DNA from 3 places in the Vibrio japonicus genome. Region 1 is predicted to be linked to each of the others. Evidence: predicted binding sites of a transcription regulator. Region 1 holds the regulator's gene; each other region holds the start of a gene.
What was found. Region 1 encodes PurR, which represses purine synthesis genes. Its sites were predicted from a motif close to TNANGNAAACGTTTNCNTNA; they were not measured.
Positions count from the first base shown of each region.

Region 2: a site for PurR is predicted at 1,817-1,836, ahead of purT (formate-dependent phosphoribosylglycinamide formyltransferase). Genes of this name have one in related genera too.
Region 3: a site for PurR is predicted at 1,503-1,522, ahead of NP165_RS14105 (formate--tetrahydrofolate ligase). Genes of this name have one in related genera too.

Region 1 covers NZ_CP102096.1:1,775,006-1,779,379, reverse strand. The annotation lists gene NP165_RS08410 (TVP38/TMEM64 family protein) at 1-664, opposite strand, end outside; gene NP165_RS08405 (TfoX/Sxy family DNA transformation protein) at 825-1,418, opposite strand; cyclic di-GMP riboswitch class I at 1,620-1,705, opposite strand; gene purR (HTH-type transcriptional repressor PurR) at 1,847-2,854, opposite strand; gene torD (molecular chaperone TorD) at 3,069-3,719, opposite strand; gene torR (two-component system response regulator TorR) at 3,956-4,374, shown strand, end outside.
Region 2 covers NZ_CP102096.1:1,520,695-1,525,068, reverse strand. The annotation lists gene NP165_RS07235 (thiopurine S-methyltransferase) at 1-519, shown strand, start outside; gene purT (formate-dependent phosphoribosylglycinamide formyltransferase) at 580-1,755, opposite strand; gene cdd (cytidine deaminase) at 1,986-2,873, opposite strand; gene NP165_RS07220 (LrgB family protein) at 3,134-3,811, opposite strand; gene NP165_RS07215 (CidA/LrgA family protein) at 3,811-4,176, opposite strand; gene sbcB (exodeoxyribonuclease I) at 4,311-4,374, opposite strand, start outside.
Region 3 covers NZ_CP102097.1:184,045-188,418, forward strand. The annotation lists gene NP165_RS14100 (MFS transporter) at 1-1,278, shown strand, start outside; gene NP165_RS14105 (formate--tetrahydrofolate ligase) at 1,551-3,299, shown strand; gene NP165_RS14110 (DUF294 nucleotidyltransferase-like domain-containing protein) at 3,441-4,374, shown strand, end outside.

The sequences.
Region 1 (4,374 bases):
GGGATTTAAGTTTGGCCATTAGCCACTTCACAATAATAGGAAATAAACCCAGCAATGCAAAAGAGGCCAAAACAGAAGGAGAAACGATTCCCGACAGTGTGTCGATTTGAGCGAGTTGTGTTCCGGCGTTTAGGTAAACCGCCGTTCCAGGTAACATTCCAAGTTGGCTGACCAGATAGTAGCGGCTGACTGATATTGGCGTCAGACCCATAAGCAAGTTGATCAGGAAAAAAGGAAACACTGGAATGAGTCGCAGCGAGAAGAGATAGAACGCGCCATCACGCTCAACACCTTGATTAATCGCTTGGAGCTTGTTACCAAATTTGCTTTGAACCCACTCTCGAAGCAAAAAGCGGCTGCTCAAAAACGCCAAGGTTGCGCCAATGGTGCTGGCAAATGACACTAGGAATAAACTCACCCAAAAGCCGAAAAGTGCAGCGCCTAATAGGGTAACGACGGCGGCACCGGGTATTGAGAATGCTGTAATTGCCACATAAGCGAGAAAGTAAACCAACGCTGCCAGTGCAAAGTTTGCATTGATAAAATCGTCTAACGCAATTTGCTGGGCTTTGGCATTGTCGAGTGTCAGATACTGGCCGAAATTTGTCGCTAAGAAAATGATCAGGCCAAGCAGTATTAAGCCAAGGATCCACTTTTTATTCATTACCAAGTCCTACTTCATTGCTTACTTTGCTAATTATTCATGTCGTCTTGACTTAAACGACATGAAAGTGACATATCTGATAAGAACGCCTAAGTGGATAAAAAATTCCCTTAAAAAAACAAAGTCAGCACAGGGCTGACTTTTCTATATCTAATGAGGCTTACTTTCCCAGCATACTCAGCAGTTCTTGCCTGCGGCTTTGGGGGATAACCGACCAATGCGTTCCATTTATAGCGCCTTCTAAAGCCCATAACAGTTCCACATTGAGCTCGGACGTCTGTGTCGATTGAATTGCTCTAAAAGCCTCAACCGAACCTGCGTTTTTCAACGACTCGACATCACTGATGCCGGCTTTTTTCAACATGCGCTCTGTTGCAAGGCGCAAATTAGGCAAGTCTTTTAATCGAGTTGGCTTTGCTTCTGCTTGAATCTGTTTATCTTGCTTCGCTGCTTCAAGTGCGTCTTGGGCCATAGCTAAAGTGCGTTGCTCATCATTGGACCAATCCTCTGTCAATGCAAAATATTTGGTCACTACGGGGAAGCCACGCTTTTTATAAACATATGGGTCAAGCCCGATTTCTTTGCATCGTTTTGCAAGTTCGTCATCGGCCCTTATATGAAGTTTGTCGTTTACTACAAGTGCAAACATAGTGTCATCGGCAAATATGCCGAAACCACCAAACATTGAGCGGGAGTGAATTTTCCCCAGTCGCTCAAATAGCCTCATAGAGTCTTTAAGTATTGGTTTATCCATGCTGTGTTTTCTCGGTGTATATGTATACGCCACCAATTCAGGTCCGAGAGAGTAGCAAAATATTGCATACATTATGTCAGTAAGGCGTCATACAAGTGCATATTCCACTAAGTTTTGTGAAACGCCAACGGAACGCTGCTTCTGAGGAAGAGCCGACATCTTGTGGATGAAGAATCCATTGTATTGCATTTGCATTTTGCCATCGGCAACCCCGCTACCATACATATACATACTTAGGCCGGTGGCTTTGCGTCCTATCTTTTCAGAGTAGTTTGCCCTGTGCGTGGCTCTAATCGAACTTTCAGAGGATAAATAAAAATCGTTCAAATTATCATGGGGAGATGAGCTAAATGTGATCTTAGTTCCGAGGTGATTAGGTAGTTGTGCATTTAACCACCATCAATCAAAGGGTTAAATGCACAAAAAGGTTATTTATTCAGATTTTGCACGGTGCATCGTTCAACGATTTCTGGATGCATTTCAAAAACGCGTTTTTCGTGTTCTTTGTCTTTGATGCGCTCTAACAGAATTTCGAAAGCATTTTTACCTACACGGCGCTTTGGTTGGTGTACGGTGGTTAACGGAGGAGAGAAATATTCAGCCAGTTCTATGTTGTCGTAACCAATAACAGACATGTCTTCGGGAATACGGATCCCTTTTTGCTGCAGTCTGCTCATTAGGCCAAGTGCCATCGTATCGTTGAAACAAAACACTGCCGTAGGTTTTTTGTCCATTGCTGCGATTTTATCCGCTGCCAGTACTGCGGTATCACATTCGAAGTTACCTTCCAGTATCCAATCTTCTTCAACGTTGAGATTCGCTTCACTCATTGCGCGTCGATAACCAGCAATACGCTCTTGGCACGCTAACTTTTCAAAATGTCCACTTAGGCACGCAATATCCGTGTGACCGTGGTCGATCAAGTATTTCGTTGCTAGGTAGCCACCTTCTTCTGAATTATCGATGATCTTGTCAGCCTGAGAGCTTTCCGGACCCCAATCCATGATGACTTTTGGAATATCTTTGTGACGCTCAAGCATTTCGCTGAGTTCTTCAGTAAGATCAGAACACATAACAAGAATGCCATCGACGCGTTTTTCAGCCAGCATGCGGATGTAGTCACGTTGCTTTTCGTAGATGCCGCCCGTATTACACAGGATCAGCGTGTAGCCTTGACGGTAACAATAGCTTTCAACGCCATCGATCACTTCTGAGAAGAATAAGTTTGTTGACTGAGTCACCAGCATGCCAATGGTACGAGTCGTGTTGCATTTTAAGCTACGAGCAACCGCACTAGGCGCGTAATTAAGCTCTTTGACTGCTTCCATTACTTTTTCTTGAGTAGCTTCAGCAACAAAGCGTGTTTTATTAATTACATGTGAAACCGTTGTTGTTGACACACCGGCTAAGCGGGCAACGTCTTTAATAGTGGCCATAAAGTTCTGTCCTGTCGATTACTGCCACAGAAGTATATTCAAGTTTAGAATAATTTGGCAGAAAGTATCAGAAACACAAAAACCGCTTTGTTAGCGGTTTGTATTCATTTCGATCATTGTTATCGTTTGCGGACACAATTTTAGACTGCAAACCTTTTAAGAGCAAATAAAAGGTTTGCGTATCAGGGAGAAACCTACAAAAACAGAATCGCCTTTATTCTTTACCTTGTAGGTAGCGGCAATCTAATTCTAGGAAGGAAACAAGTAATTGTACGATAGACGCGTAGAAGCCAAATTTATCCAAAGACTGGCACTTTTGGGAAAACTGAGGTGTCCAGCTTAATAGATGCTGGTGGATAAGCTGTGCTTGCTCGGTTAGGGCGTTATCTAATTCATGCTCTTTCTCTAACTTGTTGGAAAGTATGATTAAGTTGCCTAAAAAGTCCAATTCAATTGCGATGTGATCAGCAGGTTCATTCAGGCTCTTGTCCACTTCAATATCGTAGGAGCGCATTAAATCTTCCATCTCTTTTGCTGGCTTATCGTTCAAAAGACCGGATTTTCCAATGTAAATAGAGGCATAAGGAAGTGCGGAATCTCTGTCTGATTTTAAAAAGAGATCGCAAAAGTCAGCAGCAAGCTCTAGCTGTGCGTCTTCTCTGTCTAAAAGACGATTTAGGGAATCCACGACTTTTGTAACAGCAGGTTTCAGCGACTCATTTTCGCCAAGTCCTGACAGGAAAGAACGAATTTCTACTGAATGATATTGCTCCAGACTCTCTTGCGTTAACTCTCTTGCCAAAAGGCTAGACAGCCACCAGTAGATTTCCGCGCGTTTTTCATTGAATGCTTTGATTTCTTGCATTAGCTGAGACTCCTAAGATAACTGCCAGGTAGTCTACATAATAAAAATGAACAGCGGTAATGGTGATTATGTCGATTTAAGTCTAAATATTAAGGATAGTAAACAGGTAAGCGGGTTTTGTTTTGAATCAATAAAAAACCATCTTTCGTAAATTTAAAGTGACAAATACTAGAAATGTTACTAGTTATGAATAGAATACAGATCAATATGAAGACCAAAGCAAATAAGTGGTGTAAATGAGTTATCACGTACTAGTTGTAGAAGATGACGCAGTCACTCGCAGCAAGCTCGTTGGGTATTTTCAGAATGAAGGTTACCAGGTGAGTGAGGCCCAAAGCGGTGAGGAAATGCGCGAATCGCTACAAAATAATGCCATAGAAAATAATGCGATAGATTTGGTGATGCTAGATATCAATCTCCCAGGTGAAGATGGCTTGATGCTCACTCGTGAACTTCGCAGTAAATCAGACATTGGGATTATCCTGGTAACAGGACGCACGGATAGCATCGATAAAATTGTTGGTTTGGAAATGGGAGCCGATGATTACGTCACGAAGCCGTTTGAGCTTAGAGAACTTTTGGTTCGCGTAAAAAACCTATTGTGGCGAATTTCCAATACGCGCAATGCTTCAGGCTCTACGGTTCAAACTAAGCA
Region 2 (4,374 bases), 250 kb from region 1:
GTTCCGCTTTGCGGGAAATCTGAAGACTTAATTTGGCTAGCCACCAAACACGAAGAGGTGCAAGGCGTAGAGCTGAGTAAAATTGCTGTACGAGCCTTCTTTGCTGAGCATTTTTATACGCCAATGGTGACATCGATTAATGGGCAACATGAACTCTATCAGTTTGATGAGCTATCGATTTATGCGGGTGATTTCTTTACCGCGCCAGTTCAGTCCGCCGATATTATTTATGATCGCGCTGCTTTGGTTGCGTTGCCTGAAGTGATGCGTGAGGAATATGCATTTCGCATTAAGTCGTTGCTGAAACCGGGAGGCCGAATTCTTTTGGTCACGCTGGATTATATTCAGGAAGAGATGTCTGGTCCTCCATTTGCTGTTACAGAGCAGGAAGTGAATCGTCTGTTTGGTGAGTTTAAAATCACTAGGCTGAATCGAGATGAAGCGGATGAACAACATCCGAAAATAGCCAAAAAAGGATTATCGCGATTCGCTGAAGAAGTGTATCTCATTGAATCATAATCCGCTGACGATGAAAAAGGCTTGGAATGACCAAGCCTTTTTTGTGCGGCAGTTTGGCGATCAGTAGAGCACTTTTACTTTTCCAGCGCTATTGACTGCGTCAGCTACTGCTTGTTCGATGGATTCACGGCGAGTAATGGCAACGCCAAGTCGGCGGCGACCGTCGATATCCGGCTTACCAAACAAACGTAACTGAGTCTGCGGCTGCGCCAATGCCAGTTCCATCCCTTCAAAACGAATATCTTCTGACGTCCCTTGACCAAGAATCACAGCAGAAGCGGCTGGGCCGTATTGAGTAATTCCAGATATTGGCAAGCCAGTAAATGCGCGGACATGCAGCGCGAATTCAGAGCTATCTTGCGACATCAGAGTGACTAAACCAGTATCGTGCGGGCGAGGGGATACTTCGTTGAAGATAACAGTATCGCCTTTTACGAACAGTTCCACACCAAAGATACCGTAACCGCCTAGTGCGTTAACCACTTTACCTGCTGCATCCTGAGCCGCTTGTAGTGCCGCATCTGACATTACTTGTGGCTGCCAAGACTCACGGTAGTCACCATCTTCTTGACGATGCCCAATCGGCGCACAGAAATGAATGCCGTCAACAGCTCGAACCGTTAGCAGCGTAATTTCGTAGTCAAAGTCGATAAAGCCTTCTACGATAACGCGACCTGCGCCAGTTCTGCCGCCTTCTTGCGCATAATTCCATGCTTTTTCGACATCATCTGCAGTTTTAATGACGCTTTGGCCTTTGCCTGAAGAACTCATGACAGGCTTACAAACGCAAGGGATGCCTACTTCTTCGATTGCAGAGGTAAAGTCAGCGTAGTTGTCTGCAAAGCGGTAAGGTGAGGTAGTAAGTTGCAACTCTTCTGCTGCCAGTCTACGAATACCTTCACGGTTCATGGTGAGTTTGGTCGCTTTCGCTGTTGGAACAACATTTAAACCTTGTGCTTCAAGCTCAACCAGCTTGTCTGTAGCAATGGCTTCGATTTCAGGTACGACATAATCGGGTTGTTCTTTTTCGATGATTGCTTGCAGCGCGTCACCATCCAACATGTCTAATGTGTAGCTGCGGTGCGCCACTTGCATGGCAGGCGCGAAGTCATATCTATCACACGCGATGACTTCTAAGCCAAGGCGTTGACATTCTATAGCCACTTCTTTACCCAATTCACCAGAGCCCAGAAGCAGAACACGTGTTGCATTTTTACGAGTAGCCGAACCAAACATATTTTACCTTTTCATTAGCGCAGATATTGAATACGGGCCAGATCATACTGATTAAAACGGCAAAAGCAAACGTTTGCGCAAAATTAGAAATGCAAATGTGTCGCTTAGAACATCGGGATGTAAATAAGCGTATTTTTTGCAAGGGGATTGCTGATATATGAGTTGATGTTGATAAGAAAAAGTCCCGTTGTTCAACAGGACTTTTCGTAATAATCTCGCTGGTTTGAATCTTAGACGGCTAAATAAGCAAGTGGAATGTCTGGATTGATTGCTTCAAGGGTGGCCTGAGTGTCCGCAAGGTGGCTGATGCTACCGTCGGCCATTTCTGCCAGAGCAACAGTGTCTATCGCATCTAAAGACTTCCCATCCATAAGCAGTTGAATGAGTGCGACTTGCAGTGGAGGAAGGCTTGGGTTGAAGGCCGCGTTTTCTGCATACGCGCCTAAATACACTTTGCCTTGTTTGGTTTTGATGCTTACACCGCTTAAATTGTGCGTGTACGGTGCGTGGCTTTTGTTTAAGCCTTTCAGTGCATCTAAGACGAGTTGATCGGATTCTTCAGTGGTTTTGCCATGATCCACGTGTGTCATTAAACCAGACTCGATACCCAAATCAGCAGGACCAAAGGACTCCGGTAAATACTCTTGTAGCGTCATTTCATCGCGTTGCGGCAATTGAACGATCAGACTTTGTGCTGTGGTTAGCTCATTCATAAACTGGCGGCAGTGACCACAAGGGCTGAAGTTAATGGTGATATCTGAAATGCCTTCTTCACCCTTCATCCATGCATGACTAATGGCGGATTGCTCTGCGTGGACCGTTTGCCCAAGTTGCGCGCCCAAAATTTCGACATTTGCACCGAAGTAAAGTCGGCCAGATAAACCACGAACAATCGCGCCTACATAAAAGTTGGATATTGGTGCGTAAGAATAGGCGGCAGCAAAAGGCAGCAGTGCTACGCGCAATTCATCATCCGGTAGACCAGAAATAGAGAGTAACTCTTTAAATTGCTCAGGAGAAAGAGTCGCGTCAAAGTCGTCGGCAAGCAAAATAGGCGATAAGTACTCTGCAAGGTTGCTTGGCGTTTCTGATAGCGCTTGTTCAATGCGGCTTCTCATGTTGGATCCTTGTGTAAACATGTAGTGATACCGTTGGCGAATCCTTGACAGTTTCTGTGAATCCACCTCGATACTGGTATTTCATTTTATGGTAAGCACAAAACAATACTGTGGCTTTGATCACATTAAATAATGCAATTAAATTTCATATTTCATAGTTAGAGTGAGCTCACACATGATATCGATTACATAATCAAATAGAGTGAGCTACGCCGAATAACGTAATTCGTCTAACGGCGATAGCCACTTGTTTTGTGTCTTTAAGCGGATAACCAAACAGCAAAAGCAAAGAATGATGGTGCCAAGATAGAGGTAATAACACCACATAAAACGAGCGCCAACGAACTGAATGCGGCGTCTTGCCCGTCTCGCTCTGCACAAGCGGCTGTACCGAGTGCATGGGACACCGTCCCCATCGTTAATCCTTTCGCGATTGGGTGAGTAATATTCAGTAGATTGTAGATAGGGTAAGCGACAATCGCGCCAAACAAACCCACAGTTAGAACCAAAATGGCTGCGATGGCTGGCTCACCACCAAGATGACTAGAGACTTCCATGGCGATCGGTGTTGTTACCGATTTACCTAATAAACTGGCGACCAGAGTAATGTCGGCCTGCATATAAACGGCAATAACACTGGAGGTGAGCATCGACATTGCGCTTCCCACACCGCAAGCTAAGGCAATAATACGCCAGTTGGCTCGTATCTGCGGGAACTGCTCATAAAGTGGATAGGCGAGTGCCACAACGGCGGGTTGCAACAGGTAGTTTAGCCATTGGTTTGCGGCATAGTAAGTTTCAAAAGGAACCTTTAGATAGGTTAAAAGAGGGATTAATACTAGTAGGCTGATGATGAGCGGATTCATTAGCGGAGAGTTGAACCTTTGGCATAACCAGCGGGCGGCAAGAAACACAGCAACAGTCGTTAGTAACCACATTATTTTACACCTCCTTTTAAGATTCTATCCAAAACCAGACCTAGCGCGACGAGTACCAATAAGGTGCCGCCAATCGCACTGGCTAAGATAGGGAGAGCATTAGCAAAGAGAAGATCAAAGTGATCCATTAAACCGACACTGATGGGTACAAATAAAAGCACCATATAGCGGATGAGTAGCGTCGCGCCACTTTTCACCCATTCAGATGAAACGAGTCCACTGACCATTAAAGCAAATAGAATCAGCATACCGATGATGCTTCCAGGGATTGAGGTATCTAAAAGGTGTTGTAAGTTGATGCCTGCTATGAGGCACAAGACAATGAGCCCCAAAGATACGACGTATTTAAGCAGAGTTTTAGCCATAGGTTGTTGTCGTCCAAATATTAAAAATACGTTGATTTTTCACAACGTAAGGTCCAATTGAGGGTGTTTAGAGCCTTACTCTCTTTTTGTTTATTTAATGAGTTAAGGCTCAGTAGGCTGCAGGCGTTTGATGATTAAGATACTAGCTTTTGTACGTATTGGTACACCGATTTTAAAATAGCGAGCTTCTTTTCATCA
Region 3 (4,374 bases), on a different replicon from region 1:
TTAGGTCTGGTTTTTGGTTACGCAGTATTCTACGTAGTACGTATGAGTTTGGGTGTCGTTAAGAAACCTATGCTTGATGCTGGCATCGTAACTATCGAAGAACTGGGGATCATGGGCTCTGCGTTCTTCTTCACCTACGCGATAGGTAAATTCTCGAACGGCTTCCTTTCTGACTATGCCAACATCGGCCGCTTTATGTCGTTTTCACTGTTACTTTCTGGTGCAACGGCAATCCTAATGGGCCTTAACACTGCTGGTTTATTCTTCGTTCTACTTTGGGGTTTGAACGGTTGGTTCCAGTCTGTGGGTTCAGCGCCATCATGTGTGTCTCTGTTCCAGTGGTTCTCACCAAAACAACGTGGTAGTCGTTACTCTGTTTGGGGTGGTTCACGTAACATCGGTGAAGGTATCACTTGGATCCTAACTGCGACTCTAGTGAGCTACCTAGGCTGGCGTGCAGGTTTCATCGGTGCAGGTATTGCGGCTATCGCAGCAGCACTATGCATGTTCTTTGCTCTTAAAGACCGTCCACAAACTTACGGTCTACCAGATGCAGCAACTGCGTTTGACGAAGAGCCAGAAATCAAGAAGCAAAACGATCCAAAAGAAACGCGTCGTGCACAGCTATTCATCCTTAAGCAACCTGCGGTATGGCTAATCGCTGCGGCGTGTGCTGCGATGTACGTATCTCGCTATGCGATGTCTTCTTGGGCAGTTCTATACTTACAAGAGTCAAAAGGTTACTCGCTAATTGACGCTGGTTTCGCAATGTCAACTTACCCTATCGCGGGTCTAGCAGGTGCGATTCTATCAGGTATCGTTTCTGACAAGATCTTTAACGCTAACCGTCACATCCCTACGCTACTTTACGGTATCGCAAACATCGCTGGTATGTGTCTAATGTTCTTCGGTCCAGACAACCGCGTAGTTGACGCTGTGGCTCTAGGTCTGATTGGTTTCGCTATCGGTGGTCTAGTGGTATTCCTAGCAGGTCTAACCGCTTGTGACCTAATGCCTAAGAACGCGGTAGGTGCGGTGAAAGGCTTCATCGGTCTGTTCTCTTACCTAGCAGCATCGGCACAGGAAGTGATCTCTGCATCTCTAATCACTATCACTGAGGTTGACGGCGTATCACACTACGACTTCTCTCAAGCACAGTACTTCTGGCTAGCGGCTAGTGTGGTATCTCTACTACTTGCGCTAACAGTATGGAACGCGAAGAAAGTGGTTGATATCGACGAACCAAAAGCTGAGCTAAAAGAAAGCACTGCTAACTAATAACACTGGGGGCTTCGGCGGCTCCCTTTGTTGACAATTTCTCCTAGCGTTAGCTATCTCCCCCCTTGCTCCACAAGGTAATTTTAGGGATTTTGACCTACCTTCGGGTAGGTCCTTTTTTTGCCAACACTCAGCTAGATCGTTTAATCCTCTCCCAATTTCAGTTAAAGTTGACACCCATCTTGGCGTGGCGCTTTACAAAGCATTTTTAAACGCTATCATTCCATCGCAATCGATTGCCCCACTAATTGTGTGCCATTTTTGAGGATTATATGCTGTCTGATATTGAGATTTGCCGCGCTTCTACACTACTCCCTATTTCTGAGGTCGCTCTACGAGCTGGATTACAAAACTCTGAATTTCACAGTCAGGGTGAACATAAAGCAAAAGTGTCTTTAAAAAGCCTCAATCGGTTACAGTCAAACCCAACCGGAAAATTAATCCTTGTCACGGCAATGACTCCGACGCCGCTAGGGGAAGGCAAAACCGTCACAACTATTGGCCTTGCCCAAGGATTAGCTAAGCTCCAGCGTTCTGTCATGGCGTGTATCAGACAACCGTCCATGGGGCCCGTGTTTGGCGTAAAAGGCGGTGCTGCGGGTGGTGGTTATTCTCAAGTTGCACCCATGGAAGAGCTAAACCTTCATCTGACCGGCGACATTCATGCAGTTACAGCAGCACACAACTTGGCTGCCGCCGCAATCGATGCCCGTATCTACCACGAACAACGCCATGGCTATGATGATTTTGAACAGCGTAGTGGATTAACCGCTCTGCGTATCGATCCCATGCGCGTAGTTTGGAAGCGCGTAATGGATCACAATGATCGCGCACTTCGCATGGTAACGGTTGGTCGCAACGAAGCAGATAAAACCATCAACGGCTATGAGCGCGAAGATGGCTTCGATATCTCTGCGGCGTCTGAGTTAATGGCCATCCTCGCCCTTGCGACAGACTTAAAAGATCTCAGAGCAAGACTCGGGCGTATCGTGGTCGCCTATAACCTTGATGGTAATCCGGTAACGACGGAAGATTTACAAGTCGCTGGCGCAATGGCCGTCACTATGAAAGACACCATTGAGCCAACACTGATGCAAACCTTGGAAGGTGTGCCGACACTTATCCACGCTGGCCCATTCGCAAACATTGCCCACGGTAACTCATCCATCATCGCTGATAACATCGCAACAAAACTGAGTGAGTACACCGTGACCGAAGGTGGCTTTGGCTCTGATATGGGATTTGAAAAAGCCTGTAATATCAAAGCTCAAGTATCCGGAAAAGCGCCTGACTGCGCTGTTATTGTCGCGACCTTACGTGGCTTAAAAGCAAACTCGGGCTTGTATGACCTAAAACCCGGCCAGCCTATCCCTAAGTCGTTGTTTGAAAACGATTCAGAAGCATTAGTAGCTGGATTCGAAAACCTAAAATGGCATATTAACAACGTCAATAAATATGGCATTCCGGCTGTTGTAGCGATCAATCGCTTCCCGCAAGACAGCGGAGAGGAACTTCTCCAACTCAAGGCCATGATTGAAGCCTTGCCGAACAATGTAGACGTCGCGATTAGTGAAGGATTCGCCAAAGGTGGAAACGGAACGGTTGAGCTTGCAGAGAAAGTGATCAAACAGACTCAGTCAAACGCCACATTCAAACCTCTTTATTCCTTTGAGCAAACAACGGAAGAAAAACTCATGGCGGTGGCAGAAGCGGGCTATGGGGCTTCGAACGTTGTGCTGAGTGATAAAGCGAAACAACAACTTGAAGCGCTTAAAAAGCATGGATTCGATAATCTAGCCGTTTGCTTAGCCAAAACACCACTGTCCATTTCAACCGATGGTTCAGTCAAAGGCGCACCAAGCCACTTCGATGTCCCGATTCGCGAGCTTAAACTGTGTGCAGGTGCTGGGTTTATCTATGCACTATGCGGCAATGTAATGACCATGCCAGGGTTACCAGATAAGCCAGCCTTCATGAATTTAGACTTGGATGAAAATGGAAATATTGTTGGCCTAAGCTGATTTCCGACTCTTATCACCTTCAAAAAGGCTTAGATTCTGCTCTAAGCCTTTATTTTTTAAGTGCGATTAGGCTCAATCCACGAAATCTCATCGAAGATCATGTACCATTGAAGAACAACTCAGCTAACACTGGAATTCTTCATGGAAGCAGAACTATTGGAAATTAAAAACTTCCTAGCCCAACATCCACCCTTTGACGAACTCGAAGAGGACGTCCTCAACTTCGTCACTCGCCACGTTGAAATCTCCTACTTTCGTCAAGATACCCCCATCATTCACTTTGGTGACGAAATTCATGACCTGTATATGGTGCGAAGCGGTGTAGTCGAAGTGTACCGACGTAAAGGTGAGCTTTATAACCGCTTGGATGAAGGCGCTGTCTTTGGCCAAATGGGTCTGCTGACGAACAACAAAGTGCGTTTTCCGGTTAAAGCGATAAGAGACACCCTAGTTTACTGCATTCCAGAAGCCGTGTTTCAAGAGCTCTATGAAAAGCACGAATCCTTCGCTGACTTTGTGGAAGTTCAAGACAATGCGAGGCTTCGTCAGGCGGTATCGAACACGCACGATCAAAACGACCTCACTTCATCCAAAGTGAGTACCTTGCTCACGCGTGATGCACCATTTATCAACCAAACTGAAACCATCCAAAATGCAGCCATCAAAATGGCAGACGAAGCCGTCTCGGCTCTACTAGTTCTTGATCCCGACATTCTCGAAGATAACGAGGAAGATCTATCTCCACTCGTCGGAATCATCACCGACCGGGATCTATGTACTCGTGTACTTGCTCAAGGTTTGGACTCTAGCGAAGAAGTCTCGAGCGTAATGTCTACAGACTTAATTTCTCTCGATCACAATGCCTATGTCCACGAAGTCATGTTGACCATGCTACGATACAACGTGCATCACCTACCCGTTCTAAAAGATAAGAAGCCAATCGGCATAATTGAAGCGACGGACATTGTGCGCTATGAATCTCAGAACTCCTTATTATTGGTCAGCAGCATATTCCAGCAGCAATCGATTGAAGATCTTGCCGCCGTCTCAGAGCAAGTGAAAACCAGTTTTGTGC